2 regions of the Bacillus sp. V2I10 genome follow, and region 1 is predicted to be linked to the other one. Evidence: riboswitches for the same ligand, from Rfam matches in the RefSeq annotation. Region 1 holds a riboswitch; the other holds the start of a gene.
What was found. A riboswitch is a leader RNA that binds a small molecule or an ion and turns the genes downstream of it on or off. The one in region 1 is predicted to bind glycine.

Region 1 (11,689 bases):
ATGACAGAAAATTTTACGAAAAAAAACAAACTGCAAAATTTTATTTTCTCATTTGAAAATAAGATTTTGCAGTTTTCGACATTAATAGAACGCATTTTGCGACAAATAAAAAATTCCGCCATTTACAATCGAAACATTTATTTGCGGATCATATAATTCTTTTAATGCTGCTTTTTCTAATTGGTAGGCTTCCGGTTTCTCATCAAGATCTTCATAAAAATGACTGAGCAGCATCATATCAGAGTTCCAGCGCTGTCTTGCATCGTCTGCCCATGAGTGGTCATCCTTCTCAATAATAGATTGAATATAGTTCTGAATGCGATTTAACCCGCTTTGTTCCTTAATCATTGGGGATGTTGTAAAGCAAAGATCAGGAATTCGCGGAGTTAAGGTCATTTTTTCTAAATGATCCTGGAAATTTTCGATAATTGCTCCGCTGATCAAATGAAGACCGATTGAATATAAATGGTCCTTCTTTTTGTCGCTCTGATAAGATACCATGACATTTACTCCGAGCCATGGGTGAAGTGATTGCGAGCTTCCATTATGCGGAGAGTTTTCATAAAGGCGGATGTGACTTCCAAGCTTTTTGCTCGCCTGGTAAATCTGATGGAGTCTTGGTGCCCCAAAATGCATAATCTCTCCTTTTAAATCTTCAGGAGCCTGTTTGGCATCTGTAAGAAATGTCACCTGCATGGGATTTGGAACACCGCCGGTTTTTTCAAGATAGGTCCAGTAAAAAGGGCGGTTCATCAGCTCTTTATCCATTTCGATTGTTAACTGCACAGTCATATATCCTGGGTGTTTATCAATGATTTGACACGAATTTGCTGTAAAAAAACTTTCTAAGAATTGACTGATCTCTTGCTGCAGCATCTCTCTGAAGCCTCCTTACCTATCCTTATTTTCCATTCGCTGCTTTTTTTTCAGAGTGTTCCTGCTCGGCAAAATGAAGGATGGATGTTAAGTTTTCCATTTTGATTTTCATTTCGCCTTCACTTTTTGATTGAAAGAGAATATCCTGCAAATGATCTTCAAAATTTGAAATATCCAATCTGGTTAAAATTTCATCAAGCTCACCGATTACTTTTTCGAATAGATTAATTTTTTCATAAAGCAATTTTAAAATATGCTCTTCAACAGTATTTTTTGTAGCCATATTGTAAATATAAACGTCTTTTTCCTGGCCGAGGCGATGAATCCGGCCGATTCTTTGTTCAAGCCGCATCGGATTCCAGGGGAGGTCATAATTGATGATGTGATTGCAAAATTGCAGGTTTATGCCTTCGCCCCCAGCTTCTGTTGCAATCAGTACTTGAACACGGTTTTTAAATAAATCTTTCATCCAATCTTTTTTTCCCCGTTTAAATCCTCCCCGGAAAGGGACAGAAGAAATACCGTGCTGCTGCAAAAACCATTGCAGATAAAATTGAGTGGCACGATATTCAGTAAAGATAATGACTTTATCATCAATTCTTTTAATAAGCTCCACTGCTTTTTGAGCTTTTGTGTTTCCGTCAACCTCATCAATGCACTGCATCAATTCCCTGATGATTGGCTCAGGCAGAGGGGAGACTTCACCTGCAGGCCGATCGATCATTTTTTTTAGTGTCATATAAACGGCTTCCCTGCTTGAGCATGCTTCTCTTTGAAGGGTCATAATGGAAAACATGCTTGCAGCAGCCGTTCCGAATGATTTAAGTCTTGATATAGCTGTGTACAGATTTCGTTCTGTTGGAGAGAGGTCTATCGGAACCGTTTCAACATGGCGTTTTGGCCAGTCAATTCCAGTATCGCCGCGGCGGTTTCGGATCATTACTTTGTTGACAAGCTCCTGCAGATGCTCATGATGTTCAAGAGATCGATTTTTTGCTGAGAAAACTTCTGAAAAATAAGCTTCGTTTCCAAGATGACCGGGTTTGAGAAGAGAGACAAGATTGAAAATCTCTTCAACACGATTTTGGATCGGAGTTGCTGTCAGAAGAAGGCAGTATTTCTTTTTCAGCCTCTGAACAAATTCATAGTTTTTTGTTTTATTATTTTTGAGTTTATGAGCCTCATCGATAATGACTAAATCATATTGCTGGGCAAGGACTATTTCTCTGTGAGGGCTTCGTTTTGCGGTGTCAATTGAAGAAACCACCACATCACATGCTTCCCAAACGTAGCTTTTCTTCTGCTCAACAGCAGGTATATAAAATTTTTCATGCAGTTCTCTTGCCCATTGTGAAACTAGAGAGGCCGGCACGAGAATTAAGATCTTTTTGGCAAGGCCGCGGATCATGTATTCTTTTACAATCAGTCCGGCTTCAATCGTTTTTCCAAGGCCCACTTCATCTGCAAGTATCGCTTTGCCGTTCATATGCTCAACTACCTGTCTTGCAACCTCTAATTGGTGCGGCAGGGGTGTAAAGTCTGTCAGATGATTTGGAGCCTGCAAGCCTTCAAACGAAGGAACAATTAAATGTTTTTGTACTTCACAGGCGAGTTTGTAATTTTCCCAATTTTCCCAAGGTCCATCATTTTCTAGTTTTTTGAAAAAAGTATCTTGCCAGGATGAATCAAAGTTGATTTTTACATTCATAAATGACAGCCCTTTCAAGCAAAGGTATTGTTATGGTGAATCGTTCACTTTAAGGTGTGAATTGGTAGTTTATTATGATAAAATACAAATAAATCAAGTTAAACACGAACATTAAACTAAAATATATGTTTAATATTTGTGTAAAAATAGATTGATGAATGCTGTTCATAATGGTAGGATGTTAATAAGTAAGAAAGTTGCTAACATACTTACTTTTCAGTTAGCATGGTTCTTTTGTCAAAAATGTCAAAATGTCAAAGAATGTTATCTCTTAGTATGACCAGTTTTACAGAAAATATGAGCGAATGAGAGCAAGGGGAGAGACTGCCGGCGGCTCTAATAAATGAAACCGCAAAAGCAGCGCCGAAGGAGCAAACATCTGTGAATCTCTCAGGCAAAAGAACTCTTGTTTGACGCAACTCTGGAGAGAGTTTGTGAAAGCAGCAAACCACCAAAGGGGAAAGCTTTGCTTATTTTTGGCAAGGTAAACTTTCAGGTGCAGGGACAGAGACTACCTTTTTAGATAAAGGGGGGTCTCTGTCCTTTTTTTATACTTTTTTGGGGAGGCGATTTGATTATGGCGGATTTAAAGCGAACACCATTATTTGATGTTTATAAAGAACATGGTGCAAAGACAATTGATTTTGGCGGTTGGGATCTTCCCGTTCAATTTTCTTCTATTAAAGAAGAGCACGAGGCAGTTCGGGAAAGAGCTGGCTTATTCGATGTTTCGCATATGGGTGAAATTGAAGTGACAGGTGCAGACAGTCTTGCATTTCTTCAAAAGACGATGACGAATGATGTTTCCCTTTTGAAAGACGGCGGAGCCCAGTACACTGCGATGTGCTATGAAGATGGCGGAACAGTAGACGATTTATTAATTTATAAAAAATCAGATACTCACTATTTATTAGTCGTGAATGCTTCAAATATTGAAAAAGATTATGAGTGGCTCATCTCGCACAAATTCGGAAACACAGAGCTGCATAATATTTCATCAAATGTTGCACAACTGGCCATTCAGGGGCCACAAGCTGAATCGATCCTTCAAAAATTAACTGAAACAGATTTAAGTGAAATCAAGTTTTTTAAATTTAAAGATGGCGTTGTAATCGATGATGTACAAGCTCTTGTCTCCAGAACAGGCTATACAGGCGAAGACGGCTTTGAAATCTATTGCCCATCTTCAGAAGCGCCTTCCCTTTGGAAAGCGATTTTAGAAGCAGGCAAAAATGAAGGAATTCTTCCGTGCGGTTTAGGCGCACGCGACACCTTGCGCTTTGAAGCAAATCTGCCTTTATATGGACAGGAGCTTACAAAAGAAATTACTCCGATTGAAGCGGGAATCGGCTTTGCTGTAAAACCGAATAAAGAGGCAGACTTCATCGGAAAAGATATTTTAAAAGAACAAAAAGAAAATGGAACAGCAAGAAAGCTTGTCGGTCTTGAGATGATTGACAAAGGAATACCCCGACATGGTTATGAAGTATACCATGGAGAAGAACAAATCGGCGAAGTAACGACTGGCACACAATCTCCTACGTTAAAGAAAAATATAGGCTGGGCTCTGCTGAAAAAGGAATTTGCAGAACCGGGCACTGAAGTGATTGTGCAAGTGCGCAAGAAACGCTTAAAAGCAATTGCAGTTTCAACACCTTTTTATAAACGACCAAAAAAATGAACTAGTTTGAAAGGGGAACACATCCATGAAACATCGTTATTTGCCGATGACAGAACAAGATCAGCAGGAAATGCTTGATGCTGTCGGAGTATCTCATATAGATGAGCTTTTCTCAGACATTCCCGAGAGCGTGCGTTTTCAGGGGGATTATAAGATCAAGAAAGCAAAATCTGAAACGGAACTGGTGAAGGAGCTGAGTGAGCTTGCTTCTAAAAACAAGGATTTAAGAAGCAATGCTTCTTTCCTTGGTGCAGGTGTATACGATCATTACATGCCGATCATCGTAGATCATGTGATTTCACGCTCAGAATTCTATACAGCCTACACTCCGTATCAGCCGGAAATTTCGCAGGGTGAGCTTCAGGCTATCTTTGAATTTCAAACGATGATTGCTGAGCTTACTGGAATGGATGTGGCAAACTCATCCATGTACGATGGCGGAACTTCTCTAGCTGAAGCTGCGATGCTTGCTGCCGGCCAGACTAAAAAGAAAAAAGTCATCGTTTCAAAAGCAGTTCATCCGGAAAGCAGGGATGTTCTGAAAACATATGCTAAGGGACAGTACATTGAAGTAGTAGAAGTACCTGTGAAAAATGGCGTGACAGATCTTGAAGCTTTGAAGGCAGAAATGTCAGACGATGTTGCAGCTGTGGTTGTGCAATATCCAAACTTCTTCGGGCAAATCGAGCCGCTAAAAGACATTGAACCCATTGCTCATACAGGAAAAAGCATGTTTATCGTGTCTTCTAACCCGCTTGCACTGGGAGCTTTAACACCTCCAGGAAAATTTGGAGCCGATATCGTGGCAGGCGATGCTCAGCCATTCGGTATTCCTACTGCTTTTGGCGGTCCACACTGTGGTTATTTTGCTGTAACTCAAAAATTGCTCCGCAAAGTGCCGGGACGATTGGTCGGACAAACGACAGATGAACAGGGCAGACGCGGGTTTGTCTTAACACTTCAGGCACGTGAACAGCACATAAGACGTGACAAAGCGACTTCTAATATTTGTTCAAATCAGGCTTTAAACGCTTTGGCAGCCTCGGTTGCCATGACGGCACTGGGAAAAAAAGGCGTAAAAGAGATGGCTTTTCAAAATATCCAAAAAGCAAATTACGCTAAAAAAGCATTTGCTGCAAATGGGATTGAGGTTCCATTTGAAGGGGCTATTTTTAACGAATTTGTCATTAAATTAAACAAACCGATTAAAGAGGTAAATGCAAAGCTTATTCAACAGGGCATCATTGGCGGTTTCGATTTAGGCAGTGTATACCCGGAGCTTGAAAACTACATGCTTGTAGCTGTAACTGAATTGCGTACAAAAGAAGAAATTGACCTATTTGTAAAGGAATTGGGGGATGGACATGAATAAGCATGATCAGCCATTAATATTTGAACTGACAAAACCAGGACGAACAGGCTACAGTTTGCCTTCATTGGATATCCCTGAAATCGCTGGAGATGAATTAATTCCAAGTGAATATTTGCGTGCAGATGAAGCTGAACTGCCGGAAGTCTCTGAACTTGATATCATGAGACATTATACAGCTCTTTCCAAGAGGAACCATGGAGTAGATTCCGGGTTTTATCCACTTGGATCCTGTACAATGAAATACAATCCTAAAATCAATGAAAATGTAGCTCGTATGGCAGGTTTAGCCCATATCCATCCTCTGCAGGATGAAAGCACAGTTCAGGGTGCCCTTGAGCTTATGTATGATCTCCAGGAGCATCTCATTGAAATTACCGGAATGGATGAGGTTACATTGCAGCCTGCAGCAGGCGCACATGGCGAATGGACCGGCCTGATGATGATCCGTGCTTATCACGAAGCCAACAACGATTTTAACCGGACAAAAGTAATTGTTCCTGACTCAGCTCATGGCACAAATCCAGCGTCAGCTACTGTAGCAGGATTTGAAACAGTTACGGTTAAATCAAACGAAAAGGGCCTTGTAGATCTTGAAGATTTAAAACGTGTGGTAGGGGAAGATACAGCTGCTCTTATGCTGACGAATCCTAATACCCTCGGACTTTTTGAAGAAAATATTTTAGAAATGGCGAAAATCGTACATGACGCAGGAGGCAAGCTTTATTACGACGGTGCAAATTTAAATGCCGTATTAAGCAAGGCCCGTCCAGGCGATATGGGATTTGATGTCGTTCATTTAAATCTTCATAAAACATTTACCGGTCCTCACGGAGGCGGAGGCCCTGGATCAGGCCCGGTTGGAGTTAAAGCTGATCTGATTCCGTACCTTCCAAAACCTGTATTAGTTAAAAGAGATAATAAATATACGTTTGATTATGATCGTCCGCAGTCCATCGGCCGAGTGAAGCCATTCTACGGAAACTTCGGAATTAACGTCCGTGCTTATACGTATATTCGGACAATGGGACCTGATGGGTTAAAAGCGGTGACAGAGTATGCCGTTTTAAATGCAAACTACATGATGAGAAGACTTTCAGAAGCCTATGATCTTCCATTTGACAGGCACTGCAAGCATGAATTTGTTCTTTCAGGCAAGCGTCAGAAAAAATTAGGGGTGCGTACGCTGGACATCGCAAAAAGGCTGCTTGATTTCGGCTATCATCCGCCTACCATCTACTTCCCATTAAACGTGGAAGAATGCATCATGATTGAACCGACTGAAACAGAATCAAAAGAAACGCTGGATTCATTTATTGACGCAATGCTTCAGATCGCAAAAGAAGCAGAAGAAAATCCTGAAATTGTACAGGAAGCACCGCATACGACAGTTGTCAGCCGCTTAGATGAGACGACAGCAGCAAGAAAACCGATCTTGCGTTATCAAAAGCAATAAAAGGCACACAAAAAGGATTCGCATTTCAAGCGGATCCTTTTTATTTATGCATAAAAAAGTCTGCAGAACAGACTGCAGACTTCCTCTTATTTCTTTGCTTTTATTTTACCGCCCCAGCCCTTAAAACCGCCTTTTAGCGTGTATAGATCATTATAGCCTTTTCTTTTCAGCATTTGAGCTGTGCGTCCGCTTCTGACAGTGTTTTGACAGTAAATGTAGACAGGCTGATCTTTGCGGATTTCCTTATGTCTTTGTCTCATTTGGGATAAAGGAATATTTCTTGCTCCAAGTATATGTCCGCCGTCAAATTCATTTGGCTCACGGACATCAATTAACTGAGCTTTTCTGTATCCTGCACGGAATTCTTCTTCCGTTAATGTTTTCATGATTTTACGCTGATAAAAATAAGAGTAAATCGTGTAGGCTGCTAGTGCACCTAATAGAATCAATAAAAAAATCCATGTTGTCAAGCTGACCCGACTCCTTTATAAGCAACTTTTCTAAGACAAGTTCAAATGAACTTTAATAATATTGGACAAATACTATTATATAAGAGCAGGATCAAATTGTCATCTATGAATAAGACATAATTATTTTCAACCTGGCCTTCTTTTTGATAGACTAGGTAAGGCACAGAAAATGAAATACATACTTATCATGGAAAATGGGGTATGAAGATGGCAAAGGAAACTTGGAGATTTATTGATTCAGGGAATTGTTCCCCGTCCTATAATATGGCGTTAGATGAAGCGCTGCTTGAGTGGAACAGTCAGGGGATCTTCCCGCCGGTAATTCGCTTTTATGGATGGGACCCGGCTACTCTTTCAGTAGGATACTTTCAAAAGGCCGAAAAAGAAATTGATCTTGATGCCGTTAAAAAGTATGGGCTGGGCTTTGTGCGCAGACCGACAGGAGGCAGAGGTGTTCTGCATGACAAGGAGCTGACATACAGCGTCATAGTGTCAGAAGACCATCCTGAAATGCCGAAGACAGTAACCGAAGCTTATAGAGTCATTTCAGAAGGTATTCTTCAGGGTTTCAGAGAACTGGGGCTAGATGCATATTTCGCCGTACCGAGAACGGAGGAAGAGAAACAGGGGCTTAAGAATCCGCGGTCTGCCGTTTGTTTTGACGCACCATCATGGTATGAACTTGTTGTAGAAGGACGCAAGGTGGCCGGGAGCGCACAAACGCGCCAAAAAGGAGTCATTCTTCAGCACGGTTCCATTTTGCTCGATATAGATGAAGAAATGCTTTTTAATCTGTTTAAGTACCCAAGCGAGCGGGTAAAAGAACGAATGCAGAAGAATTTCAAAAATAAGGCAGTTGCTGTCAATGCTTTGCGCAAGAATCCTGTTACAGTGGAGGAAGCAAAGAATGCGTTTAAAAAGGGCTTTGAGATAGGTCTGAATATCTCACTCGAACCTTATACCTTGACAGCTGAAGAACATGCTTTTGTAGAGAAAATTGCAATTGGAAAGTATAATACCGATGATTGGAATTATAAACGATAAGCGACTTGAACCTTAGTCGCTTTTGTTTATTTTTTCTGAAAATTTCTAATTATTTCAAATCATTCCTTATTTTTCTAACTTCGCGTTCTCTTCGGAATTTGCAAGCGACAAAATTCTTCAAAAAAAGTGATTATGAAGTTCCTATCTTCTTTTTTCTCATTATTTCTGCTTCGTTTATGCAGTTTTCAATTTGACAAAATAAAATAGGTTTGTCTGTTTATCCATATATAGTATTGTCGAACGAAAATATAATACTATATATTGATAAAAAGGTGGCTCTGTGATAAATTAAATCAAGTACAAGATAGATAGGGGAGTTGTTTGAATGACCGTTGCACTTAATGAAAATTTAAAACTTGATGTGGACAAGCTGAATCACGATATTTCTTTGTTTCCCCAAGTTCACCCAATAACTGATGATATGAAATTGACTCACAAAGGTGTATCCCGTTTAGTCATGCTTGACCGATACACATTTAAAGACACCGAAAAGCTGACGCTGTCTAAAGGGGACTTCGTTGTTCTGACGATTAAAGAGGATCCTAAATTCCCTGCAAGAGGACTAGGCTATATATTAGAAATAGACTGGCAGACGAAAATGGCAAGTGTACAGGTCGAAGAAGAGTACCGCCCTTCTCTTGAAAAGCCTGAAGAGGTTGAAACGGGTGTGATTTATCGCTCGCTTGATGTCATTGAAAAGCCGCTTGAAGTATTTTATGAGCAAATCGCAAAACGAAATGCAACAGGACTTGCCTCTGTTGAAAAGACAGAAGAGAAGCGCAATGAATGGTTCCAGAAGTTCTACAAGGAATTAGTCGGATTGAACTTTGTACCGGCAGGACGTGTATTGTACGGAGCTGGAGCAGGTACGGACGTTACTTACTTCAATTGCTACGTCATGCCATTTGTACAGGATTCCCGCGAAGGCATATCCGAGCATCGGAAGCAGGTAATGGAAATAATGAGCAGAGGCGGCGGAGTTGGAACAAACGGTTCAACACTGCGCCCAAGAAATACACTCGCACGCGGTGTGAACGGCAAATCGTCAGGTTCTGTATCATGGCTTGATGATATTGCGAAGCTGACGCACTTAGTTGAGCAAGGCGGATCGCGCAGGGGCGCTCAAATGATTATGCTTGCCGACTGGCATCCTGACATTATTGAATTTATCATTTCAAAAATGCAAAACCCTCGTATTTTACGCTACTTAATTGAAAATACGAATGACGAGACAATTAAGAAATATGCGCAGGAAAAACTAAAGTTCAAGCCTCTAACAGAGGATGAAAAAGCGATGTATCAGAGCATTGTGAACTATAAGCAAATTCCTGGCTTCGGCGGATTTAACGAAAAAATCATTAAAGATGCAGAACTGAAACTGGTTACAGGAGGAACATACAGCGTTCATAATTCTGAATTCCTTACAGGCGCCAATATTTCAGTTACGTTAACGAAGGATTTCATGGATGCTGTTGAGAGCGATGCAGATTACGAGCTTCGCTTCCCTGATGTGGAAAGCTATAATGCAGATCAAATGAAAGCCTATAACGAAGAGTGGCACAATCATGGCGATGTCCGCGAATGGGAAAAGCTTGGCTACAAAGTCCGCACATACCGCACAATTAAAGCTAAAGAACTATGGAACTTAATCAATATTTGTGCGACATATTCAGCAGAGCCTGGCATCTTCTTTATTGACAATGCAAATGATATGACGAATGCTAAAGCTTATGGACAAAAGGTTGTAGCAACAAATCCTTGCGGCGAGCAGCCTCTCGCACCTTATTCTGTCTGCAATCTTGCAGCAGTCAATCTTGCTGAAATGGCAGACAAAGAAAGCAAAACAGTGAACTTTGAAAAGCTGAAAACAACGGTTGAAGTCGGTGTCCGCATGCAGGATAACGTCATCGATGCAACACCTTACTTCTTAGAAGATAATAAGAAGCAGGCATTAGGCGAACGCCGTGTAGGCCTTGGCGTAATGGGCTTGCATGATCTGCTCATCTACTGTGAAACAGAGTATGGTTCAGAAGAAGGAAATCAGTTAATTGACCAAGTCTTTGAAACCATCGCAGCAACTGCTTATAAAGCTTCTGTTGAGCTTGCAAAAGAAAAAGGAAGCTTCCCATTCTTAACTGGTGAAACAGAAAAAGAAACAAACCGTTTGCGCGAAGCATTCACAAAGACGGGTTTTATGAGCAAAATGCCGGCTGACCTTTTAGACGACATTAAAGAATACGGCATTCGAAACTCACATTTATTGACTGTTGCTCCTACAGGCAGCACAGGGACAATGGTTGGCGTCTCCACTGGTTTAGAGCCTTACTTCTCTTTCTCTTACTACAGAAGCGGAAGATTAGGAAAGTTTATTGAAGTTAAAGCGGATATCGTGCAGGAATATCTGGATCAGCATCCAGAAGCAGATCCTGACAATCTGCCTAAATGGTTTATTTCAGCAATGGAGCTCAGCGCAGAAGCTCACGCGGATGCACAGTGTGTGATTCAGCGCTGGATTGACAGTTCAATCAGCAAAACAGTCAATGCACCTAGAGGATATACGGTTGATCAAGTTCAAAAAGTATATGAACGCTTATATAAAGGCGGAGCAAAAGGCGGCACGGTTTACGTTGACGGCAGCCGTGACACGCAGGTTCTGACGTTAAAAGCAGAAGAAAACACATTCACTGAGAGTGAAGAAGCACCAGCTAAAGAAAAAGGAAAAGTTGTGCTTGTTGATACAATACAGGCTTTAAGATCTACAAATGTCACGATCGGCAATGAAGTAGGAAATACATGCCCGGTATGCCGAGAGGGTACGGTTGAGGACATAGGCGGCTGTAATACATGTACTAGCTGCGGAGCACAATTAAAGTGTGGTTTATAAGATAAAGAGCTGGATTTCCAGCTCTTTTCTTTTCGCGATAAGAATCAAGGCTTCCTTGTCATCACCCTTAAACTAGTGTACACTTGTAATGATTTCCTATGTTTTGAACGTTTTTTTGGAGGGGACCACATGCCAACACCGAGTATGGAAGATTATATCGAACAAATTTACATATTAATAGAAGAAAAGGGATATGCCCGC
Region 2 (11,689 bases), on a different contig from region 1:
ATTTTTAGATGAGTTCAATATTACAACTCCACCTATAATCAATATAATCCCCAATACCTTGAAAGCACTAAAAACTTCTCCCCATACAACTCCACCTATTAAAGCAGTTAAAGCTGTTCCTACTCCTGACCAAATGGCATAAGCTAAACTCAATGGAATTGTACGAAGACATAATGATAAGCAATAAAACGCAAGTACATAACCAGCAACTACTCCAACAGACGGAAATAAAACGGTAAATCCAGCTGACAGTTTGAGCATGATAGTAGCAAAAATCTCTGCAATAATTGAAACCGTTAAATAAATATAACCCTTCATATCCCTTCCCCTTCTTTAGAATTAATGTGCTCCGCCAACATTTAATAAAATCACTCCACCGATAATCAAAACCAGCCCAAAGAGCTTTTTGCCATTAAACTTCTCTTTAAATATGGCAATTCCAACTAATGCTGTTAGTGCTGTTCCTAATCCTGCCCAAATGGCATAAGCCACTCCAAGTGACAACGTCTTTAATGATAAAGATAAAGCATAGAAAGCTATCCCGTATCCAAATATTACACCAAGAGAAGGTAGGATTTTTTTGAATCCGTTTGTGGCTTTAAGCATTGAACTACCAAATACTTCACTTACAATGGATATTGCTAATAGTAAATAAGCATTCATAGTTATCCCTCACTTTTTGACATTTTCAATAATTGTTGAATCACTTCATTTACCCTTTCTTTTTCCAAAGGAGCTACATTTAACGTTTGCGAGTAATAAAGTCCATCTAACGCTAATCTGATGATAGTTGCAGTTAATGGATTTATCCCATCATCTTCTAATTTTTTTAGGGTAGACTTATACCTATCGGAAATATTTTTAGACATCTCTGGGTCTAAGATGGAGGCAGCAAAAAGACCTACATTTAGTTCAGCATTATGTTCTAAATCAAATTTAGTAACTTCTATTAATGCACGAGTCCATTTTCCTGTCTTAGTTGAATCATTCTCTCCGTATTTTTTGAAATTCTTTTCATATTCTTCAAGAACGTATTCTGCTAAACCTTTCATAAGTAGCTCTTTATTTGGAAAATGATATAACAAACCACCTTTACTAATTCCTGCTTGTTTAGCTACCGCGTCTAAAGTCAAAGCGTTATAGTCATTTTCCATTACAATTTTTTTTGCCGTATCTAAAATAAGACGACGCTTAATATCGGCTCTTGATTCCATTGAAGTTCTCTCCTTAGTTGATTATTAACATTAATTATTTTTATTGTACCGTCTGGACGGTTTTTTATCAACGTAATGACTGCTAAAGTAATCCGATTTAGGTTTTTGCACCCAGGCCGAGGCCATAGCTGCCGGTTACAGGAAATCAAAAAGATAGGAATTTGGCTATAAAAGCACAAGCTAAGGTTTGCTTAAGGTGATAGCTTAAGAATTCTTGCTGAATAAATTTTACAAGTACTATATAAAGTGCTGGATAGTCGAATATGGCTATCCAGTTTTTTTAGATGTGTAAAAATTTTTTGTTTTCTTTTTTACAACAGTCTCCACGTGCTTCTGAATTGTAAAGAATGATCACAAACCATTAAGACTGCTTGTTACGTATTGTCATTTTTTTAAACATTCACAATGTCTTAAAAATTTAGCCTTATTTCTGGTGACTCTTAATAAAATTGTAAGCAGATTCGTTCGCGGTATTTTTAGAATAATTTATAGTCAATAACCCTAATGCTTCATAAATAAATGATTTTATAACATATTGGAAATAATACCAACTAGTCAAAAAAGCTAGGAGGTATATTATGTTTAGAGCATCTGCAGGTGACTATATGATGGACCTTTTGATAGATTGGGGGGTAGATCATATATATGGAATGCCGGGGGACTCGATAAATACTTTAATTGAGTCCATAAGAAAGGTAAAAGACCAAATTAATTTTATACAGGTTAGGCACGAAGAAGCTGGTGCTTTAGCAGCAGCAGCCTATGCAAAATTAACAGGTAAACTGGGTGTGTGTATGGGGATTGCTGGACCTGGTGCAATCCATTTATTAAATGGACTTTATGATGCAAAACTAGATAAAGCTCCAGTATTAGCCATTGTAGGACAGGTAGAAACAGATTTAATGGGAACAGATTTCTTTCAGGAAATCGATCTGGCCAACCTTTTTAAGGATGTAGCCGTATATAGTCAAATGGTTATGTCAGCGGAACAACTCCCAGCGGTAGTAAATCAGGCAATAAGAACAGCTTATGATAAAAAAGGTGTCTCCGTTCTTATCATTCCTGATGATATACCAAATTTTGAAGTCGAGCGACATGCTAGGCTAACTAGTTCTTTTTATGTTCAGTCCAACATACTTCCTCAAGAAAAAGATGTAAAGAAAGCTATTGAAATCTTAAACGAAGCAAAACGGCCTGTTATTTTAGCAGGAAAAGGAGCTAGAGGTGCAAGTCAATCTCTCCTTACATTTGCTGAAAAAATGAAAGCGCCAATTGTTCTTAGTCTACCCGGTAAAGGTGTTATTCCAGATGAACATCCTTTTTGTTTAGGAGGACTTGGGTTAATTGGCACCAAACCAGCAACTTTGGCAATGGAAGAAGCTGATACGTTAATTATGATTGGCACATCTTTCCCATTTACAGGATATCTACCTAAAAATGCAAAAACCATTCATTTAGACAATGACCCATCTCAGATCGGAAAACGTTATGCCGTTGATGTTGGACTAGCAGGTGATGCTTATCAAACTTTAAACAACCTCATTACCTTGGTTGAAGATCATAATGATGGTTCATTTCTTAATGAATGTCAGGCAAATTTAAAAGAGTGGCGGCAAAAATTACATGAGCAGGAACAAGACGATTCAATACCAATTAAACCTCAGCGTGTCATTCGTGCCCTGCAGAAAGTTGCAGATGATGATGCCATTCTTTCTGTCGATGTAGGGAATGTTACTGTATGGATGGCTCGCCATTTCAACATGACAAATCAAAAGTTTGTCATCTCAAGCTGGCTAGCAACATTAGGATGCGGCTTACCTGGAGCAATTGCTGGAAAGATCGCTTATCCGGATAAACAGGTATTTGCAATTTGTGGGGATGGCGGTTTCCAAATGATGATGAATGACTTTGTCACCGCTGTAAAATATAATCTTCCACTTGTAGTAATTGTTCTTAATAATCATAAAATTGCAATGATTAAATTCGAACAAGAAGTAATGGGCAATGCTGAATTTGGTACCGATTTACATAACCCAGATTTTGCCCGTTATGCTGATATTTGCGGAGGAATAGGATATCATGTAGAACACCCAGAGGATTTACTACCTGCATTGAAAAAAGCGATATCTGCAAAAAAACCGTGTATTATTGATGTTATTGTGGATGCAAGTGAAGCGCCGTTACCCGCAAAAGTAACATTTGGACAGGCTAAAGGTTATGCCCGTCACATGCTAAAAGAGTTGTTTCAGGAAGGAACAATCCATAAGCCACCACTCTAAAACCAAAAATTGATACAGGATGAGCATAATTCTCATCCTGTATCAATTTTTTCATCATTATATAACTAGTAACTAGTTATATAATTTAGTGTAGCAACAATAATTTATTATTAATAATGTTTTTGACATATACAAATTAATATATGTCAAAACATATGTTAATTTGTATATTGATTTATTAGCCGAACATGGCTATCCAGTTTTTTATAGAGGAGAAAAAAAGTGATGTGGAAATTATTGGAGTTGTTGTAACTGGGACATCTGAGCAACTGGATCATTACAAGGACAAACATATATTAAAGCCTCTACATTTGGAGTAATATCTGACCAAAAATAAGGACATTGGAAGATAATTATACGGTGGTGTGAAATAATGATTGTTGAACTAAAGGGTGCATTAATTAAATAAGCCAGCACAAAAGGATCTTCAACGAAGATCCTTTTTAGTATGCCGATAACATTTGATTATGTTAAGTTCATTTCAAAATCATCTCGAAATAATACAACATTTTAAGAAATATTTTTCAATTTCTCTGTTAATCGTAGGAATTCTTCTTTGTTTCGATCCTGTAATGACTGGTCAATCTCTTTTCGGATTTGCTCTTTTCGGAAATTACGAAGGGCTTTGTTTAACACCATTTCAGCAAATTCAGAATCCGTGACGTTTACTTCGGGTTGTGGTGGTATGTTAAGCAAATTCCTTTCCATAGGAAACCAACTCCTTGACCTTTTTTCTATTATACTAATGATTTTCAGACTATTCAATTATTTTGTTTTGGTAGTTTCATGGTATATATAACCAATGAGTTTACATTTAAAGTGTAAACTCATTGAAACCTTCAGTTATGGTCTTTAAACAAGAATATTTTTAATTTATCTCAAAAAATACTATTCTTTCAGTTTACTTAATATGGAATCAAATAATGAATTGACTTACTTATATCTCAGTGAAGAGAAAATCTCTCACTTTATTGATCCGTTTAAAGCTTAACGATCTTATTACTGCTTACAGGGTTTAAAAAACACCACTCTGTTAGCTATTTAGAGTATACTTTTTAGATTTCATATCATTTAACCATAAAATGAAGACAATTATATTGATGATATATACGATAATACATATGTCGACATATATGATTTATCTGAAAGAAATACATTATTATTACTCTTTCCCCCTTTGGTTAACGAATTTCCCATTTTACAATTTTGTTCCATATAACCATGGTGATTGAATCTATCCATTTGATAGATTCTACTTTTCCTATTTAGATTAAGTTTCAAAATAACAATGTGAACTGTGTTGTTTTTAACTTTATTGTATACTAAAACATATATATCATTATATATGTTGTTATTGTTGTTATTGTTGTTAACGTAATAAACAAACGATTGGTTTATGAGCTATAGCAGCATAGATACCCGGACTAATGGAAATGGAATACTAACCATTGTTACCTGTGCAGTTGGTAATACTAATCCCCCTAAATTTAAAGCTTAATGTTCTAAGGAAAAAAGGATTGGATGTCTTTTTTTACTACCTTTTTGAAGGACCAATCCAGTGTAAGGGCCACAAGCTGAATAATTTGAAGAATTGGTTTTCTACGGCAGTTACCCAAGAAAGTCCAACGAATATTTATGATGTGTCAGAAAAGCTCTATATCGTTCATGTTATAATTTCTGAAAATAAAATTTTTTCAGATAATTATTGAATTTTTTATTAAAGTCCGTTAATATACAACTAATAAAGTAAAATAATAACAGCGGATGATGATTGTGGGAGAGACCGAAGTAATCTATTCGGCACCGAAGGAGCAAGTCCCAAAATAACCTTGGGATAGAAACTCTCAGGTAAAAAAGACTGCAATTGGACGCACCTCTGGAGAGAGCTGAAAAGCCACCAAAGGGGAATCTTTTTGATGAAAGGTTGTTACAAGACCGAATTTTTTGTAACATTTTCATACAGAAGGTAATCTCTCAGGTAAAAAGGACAGAGGAAAGGCAAGATATTTATCATGCCTTTCCTCTGTCTTTTTTGTGTGAGGAAAGGAAAAACGGAGCTTAGAAGAAAAACTAGAGGAGGATATGTTAATGAGTCTGCAAAACTATGATTCAGAGATTTATAATGCCATGGAAAGTGAAAGAGAAAGACAACATAATACGTTAGAATTAATCGCATCAGAAAACTTCGTGAGTAAAGAGGTAATGGAAGCCATGGGGTCTGTCCTCACTAATAAGTATGCAGAAGGTTATCCTGGGAAGCGTTACTATGGCGGGTGCGAATATGTGGATGTGGCAGAACAAAAAGCGATTGAACGTCTAACCAAGCTTTTTGGTGCCAAGTATGCAAATGTACAGCCGCACTCAGGTGCACAAGCAAATCTAGCTGTTTTTTATGCACTGCTTCAGCCTAACGATAAAGTGATGGGGATGAATCTTTCACATGGTGGACACTTAACACATGGAAGTCCCGTCAGCATCTCTGGGAAGTGGTTTGATATTGTGTCTTATGGTGTGAGAGAAGATACTCACTTGATAGATTATGATGAGCTTGAAGCAATCGCGAAAAAAGAAAAACCAAAATTGATTATTGCGGGGACAAGTGCCTACCCAAGAACGATAGATTTTGCACGTTTTAAAGAAATTGCAGATCAAGTTGGTGCTAAACTGATGGTGGATATGGCACATATTGCCGGGCTTGTGGCAGCAGGTCTTCATCCATCGCCCATCCCATATGCAGATGTGGTGACAAGCACCACGCACAAAACATTGCGCGGTCCACGCGGCGGAATCATTTTAACAAATGATGAAGACATGATAAAGAAAATAAATAAAGCTGTATTCCCAGGGATTCAAGGGGGGCCTCTCATGCACATTATTGCGGCAAAGGCGGTTTCCTTTAAAGAAGCCTTGGAACCGAGCTTTATGATCTATGCTAAACAAATCATTGAAAACGCAGCAATACTTGGCTCAACTTTAAGGAAAGAAGGCGCGGTTCTTGTCTCGGGTGGAACGGACAACCATATCGTTCTATTAGACGTTCGTCCTTGGAATTTAACTGGAAAAGTAGCAGAGAGATTACTAGAAGCAGCCGGTATTACAGTCAACAAAAACACGATTCCCTATGATACTGAAAACCCATTTGTCACAAGCGGCATCCGAATGGGAACAGCAGCTTTAACGACACGCGGTATGAAGCAGGAAGAAATGGTTAAAATCGGAGAAGTGATCGCAGCTGTTTTAAAGAGTAAAGGAGATACAGTCGTGTTAGAAAAAGCAAAAGAAACAACAAAAGCGATTTGTAACGGATATCCATTGTTTCAACAGCCTATAACGGTCTAAGAGGGGAGAAACATCATGGAATTTCAAAGTTGTTTTGACATTATCGGCCCTATCATGGTAGGGCCGTCTAGTTCTCATACTGCTGGTGTTGTATCGATTGGGAAGTTCATTCATGAACTATTAGGTGGTTGCCCGGAAGAGGCGAACATTGTTTTCTACGATTCATTTGCAGAAACCTATCAAGGTCACGGAACAGATAAAGCCCTTCTTGGCGGATTGCTAGGCATGGATACAGATGACTCTAGGATTAAATATGCCATTGAGCAAACTATAGAATATGGACTATATTACGAAATTCAGTTTGAAGACAGCTGCCCTTATTTTGAACATCCGAATACAACGGTCATTACGGCGAAACGAGGGAAATGGCTGGTAAAAGTAGGTGGTGCCTCCCTTGGGGGCGGCTTATCCAAAATCTTTATGATTGACGATAAAATGTTTGATATTCGTTTAAGCACTAGCGATGACTTTTCGCTACTCGCAGCACGCTATCACCCATATGTGGTGAAAAAAGCGTCGTTAGAGGGTGCATGATGGAAATTCGGTCAATGAACGAGCTGATTGAATTTTGTACACAAAACCAGAAAACGATTGGTGAAGTCATGTTGATGATGGAGATAGAAAAATCGGGGAGAGATCAAGAGACGATCATCCGCATGATGGAAGAACGGTTACTTAAAATGCAGGAAGCTGTTGAGAGCGGTAAAAAAGATGCCTCAGCTGCACCTAGTGGTATTTCTGGCGGTGATGCCGTTAAAATGAACAATTACGTGAATCAAGGTAACTCACTTTCAGGAAGTTATATAAGCGATGCGATGACTTTCTCACTGGCGACATCTGAAAGCAATGCAAGAATGGGAGTCATTGTGGCCACTCCGACAGCAGGAGCGGCCGGTATTTTACCCGGAGTATTGTTTTCGCTTCACAAAAATGACGGAACTTCCTACAGAGACTTAGTCATGGGATTGTTTACAGCAAGTGCTCTTGGGTATGTCATTGCCAACCGGTCCTTTATATCAGGAGCAGCAGGAGGATGCCAAGCAGAGGTCGGTTCTGCAACAGCGATGGCGGCAGGGACCATAGTTGAGTTAAAAGGCGGCACCCCAAAACAAGTGGTGAATGCAACAGCAATTGCTTTGAAATCACTGTTAGGTCTCGTTTGTGATCCAGTTGCAGGGCTTGTTGAAGTACCTTGCATTAAGCGGAATGTGATTGGTACATCCATTGCCTTTTCTGCAGCTGATTTATCTCTCGCAGGAGTGGAAAGCCGCATTCCATGTGATGAAGTCATTGAAGCCATGTACAAGATTGGAAAAGAAATGCCTCGAACACTTAGAGAAACAGCACTTGGTGGTCTTGCAATGACAGAAACAGGTAAAAAGGTAAAAGAAAAATTATTTAGCAAGAGATCTTAATTGGAGGTGTAGCCATGAGTATTGTAACCGGATTGAAGCGAACACCGCTATTTGAAACATATGAAAAATACGGCGCAAAAGTCATTGATTTTGGAGGATGGGAACTGCCAGTACAGTTTTCAAGCATTTTAGAAGAGCATGAGGCCGTCCGAAAGGAAGCAGGACTTTTTGATGTCTCTCATATGGGGGAAGTGCTTGTTGAAGGTAAAGATGCGGAAAGGTTTATTAATTACCTTGTCACAAACGATGTAACAAAGCTTAGCATCAATCAAGCACAATATACCGCGATGTGTTATCCATTTGGCGGGACAGTTGATGATTTACTGGTCTACAAGCTGGGAAATGATAAATATTTACTCGTGATTAATGCAGCAAACATTGAGAAAGATTACGACTGGATGAAGCAGCATATAAAAGGAGATGTGACGCTTCATAATATGTCAAGTGAAATCGCGCAGATTGCTATTCAAGGCCCAAAGGCGGAAGCCATTTTACAAAAGCTAACGGATATCAATTTATCGGGAATTCATGTTTTCCACTTTGCTCAACATGTCAAACTGGATGGCATTACGGAGGTGCTTGTTTCCCGTACGGGATACACAGGGGAGGACGGCTTTGAGCTTTATTTAGCAGCGGATAAAGCGCCAGCACTTTGGATTAAGCTTCTAGAAGCAGGAAAAGGAACAGGTTTAAAGCCGTGTGGACTGGGTGCACGTGACACTCTTCGCTTTGAAGCACGTCTTGCTCTTTATGGTCAAGAGCTCACAAAAGAAATCAGCCCTCTTGAAGCTGGAATCGGTTTTGCTGTTAAAACGAACAAAGAAAGTAATTTTATCGGCAAAGACATACTTACAGCACAAAAAAAAGAAGGATTAAGAAGAAAAATAGTTGGAATTGAAATGACAGGAAGGGGCATTCCTCGTCACGGTTACAAAGTGTTTTCTGAAGGGGCAGAGGCAATAGGTTTTATTACATCCGGAACCCATTCACCGTCTTTAAAGAAAAGCTTGGGTCTCGCACTTGTATCAGCAGAATATGCTGAAATAGGAACGCAACTTAAAGTAGAAATACGTAAGCGGATGGTCGATGCTATTGTGGTAAAATCACCGTTCTATAAAAAAGGTTATTAGCATTTTTAATAGAGTAAGAGTGTGGCAATTTCAAAAAAATTGATTATTTTTAGATAACCATGCACGAAAAAGCCAGCACTTTACGGCTGGTAAAAACTGAATATTATAAAATTTAAAAGTGGATGAAAGGAAGAAAGACAATGACAAAATCAATAGCAAACTTATTATATAGCAAGGAACATGAGTGGGTACTGCAATTAGATGAAAACCGAGTGCGTATTGGAATTTCTGATTATGCCCAAAAACAATTAGGTGATATCGTTTTTGTTGAAAATCCGGAAGTGGATGATGAAGTAACGGCTAATGAATCAATGGGAACGATCGAGTCGGTTAAAACAGCTTCAGAAATCTATTCCCCTGTATCCGGTACGGTAGTTCGGGTAAACGAGGAGTTAGATGATGCGCCTGAAATGATTAACGAACAGCCATATGAAGCAGGATGGCTGGTAGAAGTGGAAATATCAAATTCAGAAGAATTAGAAGCACTTCTAAATGAAGATCAATACAAAACGTTTGTGAATAAAGGAGAGGAATAAGATGACAGCGACTTATCGTTACCTTCCTGATACAAAACAAGATCAAGAGGAAATGCTGTCCTTTCTAGGAATTTCTTCGACAGATGAACTTTTTGAAGATCTCCCGGATGAAATTCGTCTGGAAGGGGATTTAAACATAGCTAATGCGATTCCTGAACCACTTCTGTTGAAAAAGATGCATCAGCTTGCTTCGCAAAACAAACATGCCAATCACTACCCGATCTTTCTTGGTGCGGGCACCTATGATCATTACATTCCAAGTGTTGTGAATCATATGATTTCCCGTTCTGAATTTTATACAGCTTATACCCCTTACCAACCGGAAATTAGCCAGGGTGAATTACAAGCCATTTTTGAATTTCAAACCATGGTTTGTGAGCTGACAGGAATGGATGTTGCCAATTCTTCCATGTACGATGGCTTTACATCCCTTGCAGAAGCAGCATCACTTGCCATTGCATCAACAAGACGTTCGAAAGTACTTGTATCAAGGGCGGTTCACCCGGAATCGCGTGCCATCTTAGAGACAGTAGCAGATGGTCAAAGGTATACAGTGGAAGAGGTAAATCTTGCTGCGGACTGTACAGACTTACAGAAACTGCAAGAACAAATCGATAAAGACACAGCAGCTGTTATTGTTCAATATCCAAATTTTTTTGGTTCTATTGAGGATTTAACAGAAATTAAGAAAGTTGCCGAGAGAGATGGAGCTATGTTGATCGTTAGTGCTAATCCACTGGCATTAGCGCTTTTGCAGCCACCTGGTAATCTAGGAGCAGACATTGTGATAGGTGATATGCAGCCTTTAGGGATACCGATGAGCTTTGGAGGTCCGCACTGTGGTTATTTTTCGGTTCATAAAAAGTTTATGCGTAAAATACCCGGACGTATCGTGGGTCAAACAACAGATGAACAAGGCAATAGGGGATTTGTGCTAACATTGCAAGCACGTGAGCAGCATATTCGCCGTGATAAAGCCACCTCCAATATTTGTTCAAACCAGGCGTTAAATGCACTAGCTTCCTCCATTTGTATGACGGCACTCGGAAAGCAAGGAATACGCCATATGGCAAAGCTGAACTTTGATAAAGCTGATTACATGGCAAATCGTCTTAAGGAAAAAGGATATAAGATTATGAATCAAGCACCATTCTTTAATGAATTTATTGTTGAGCTCCCACTTCCGGCTAAGGAAGTCAATGACAAGCTTCTAAAAGCAGGAATCATCGGTGGATTTGATTTAGACCGTGATTACGGCTTTAGACATCAAATGCTCATTGCGGTAACAGAGCAGAGGACAAAAGAAGAGATTGACCAATTTGTAAATGTATTGGAGGCGGTTGTACATGGTTGAATACAACGATATAATTTTTGAAATCAGTCGTTCAGGTCGTATTGGTTCAAGCCTTCCAGAAAGTGACGTCGATAAAATTGATTTACAAGATAAGCTTCCCAAGCATTTGATTCGTAACATACCAGCAGAACTCCCAGAAGTATCAGAGCTTCAGCTTGTTCGCCATTACACAGCACTTTCCAATAAAAACCACGGGATTGATAATGGTTTTTATCCACTTGGTTCTTGTACGATGAAGTATAACCCGAAGATTAATGAAGATGTGGCTCGTTTCGAAGGTTTTAGCCGCATTCATCCGTATCAGCCAGCCGAAACGGTGCAGGGAGCACTCAAGCTTTTATATGAATTGCAGGAAGATTTGGCTGAAATTACAGGTATGGATGCGGTGACGTTACAGCCTTCAGCAGGAGCTCATGGAGAAT

Region 2: linked by a shared signal. The riboswitch ahead of glyA (serine hydroxymethyltransferase) and the one ahead of gcvT (glycine cleavage system aminomethyltransferase GcvT) in region 1 are both predicted to bind glycine.

Annotation. Positions count from the first base shown of each region.
Region 1 is NZ_JAUSYV010000001.1:1,935,109-1,946,797, forward strand. It holds gene QFZ72_RS09775 (YqhG family protein) at 82-876, opposite strand; gene QFZ72_RS09780 (DEAD/DEAH box helicase) at 902-2,584, opposite strand; glycine riboswitch at 2,890-3,000, shown strand; gene gcvT (glycine cleavage system aminomethyltransferase GcvT) at 3,162-4,265, shown strand; gene gcvPA (aminomethyl-transferring glycine dehydrogenase subunit GcvPA) at 4,291-5,637, shown strand; gene gcvPB (aminomethyl-transferring glycine dehydrogenase subunit GcvPB) at 5,630-7,090, shown strand; gene QFZ72_RS09800 (rhodanese-like domain-containing protein) at 7,177-7,548, opposite strand; gene QFZ72_RS09805 (lipoate--protein ligase family protein) at 7,768-8,604, shown strand; gene QFZ72_RS09810 (vitamin B12-dependent ribonucleotide reductase) at 8,930-11,488, shown strand; gene mntR (transcriptional regulator MntR) at 11,618-11,689, shown strand, end outside.
Region 2 is NZ_JAUSYV010000002.1:173,317-185,005, reverse strand. It holds gene QFZ72_RS28130 (DMT family transporter) at 1-318, opposite strand, end outside; gene QFZ72_RS28125 (DMT family transporter) at 340-663, opposite strand; gene QFZ72_RS28120 (TetR/AcrR family transcriptional regulator) at 666-1,214, opposite strand; gene QFZ72_RS28115 (pyruvate oxidase) at 1,793-3,493, shown strand; gene QFZ72_RS28110 (IDEAL domain-containing protein) at 4,004-4,201, opposite strand; glycine riboswitch at 5,258-5,364, shown strand; glycine riboswitch at 5,367-5,487, shown strand; gene glyA (serine hydroxymethyltransferase) at 5,582-6,832, shown strand; gene QFZ72_RS28100 (serine dehydratase beta chain) at 6,848-7,366, shown strand; gene sdaAA (L-serine ammonia-lyase, iron-sulfur-dependent, subunit alpha) at 7,366-8,247, shown strand; gene gcvT (glycine cleavage system aminomethyltransferase GcvT) at 8,262-9,377, shown strand; gene gcvH (glycine cleavage system protein GcvH) at 9,518-9,913, shown strand; gene gcvPA (aminomethyl-transferring glycine dehydrogenase subunit GcvPA) at 9,915-11,267, shown strand; gene gcvPB (aminomethyl-transferring glycine dehydrogenase subunit GcvPB) at 11,260-11,689, shown strand, end outside.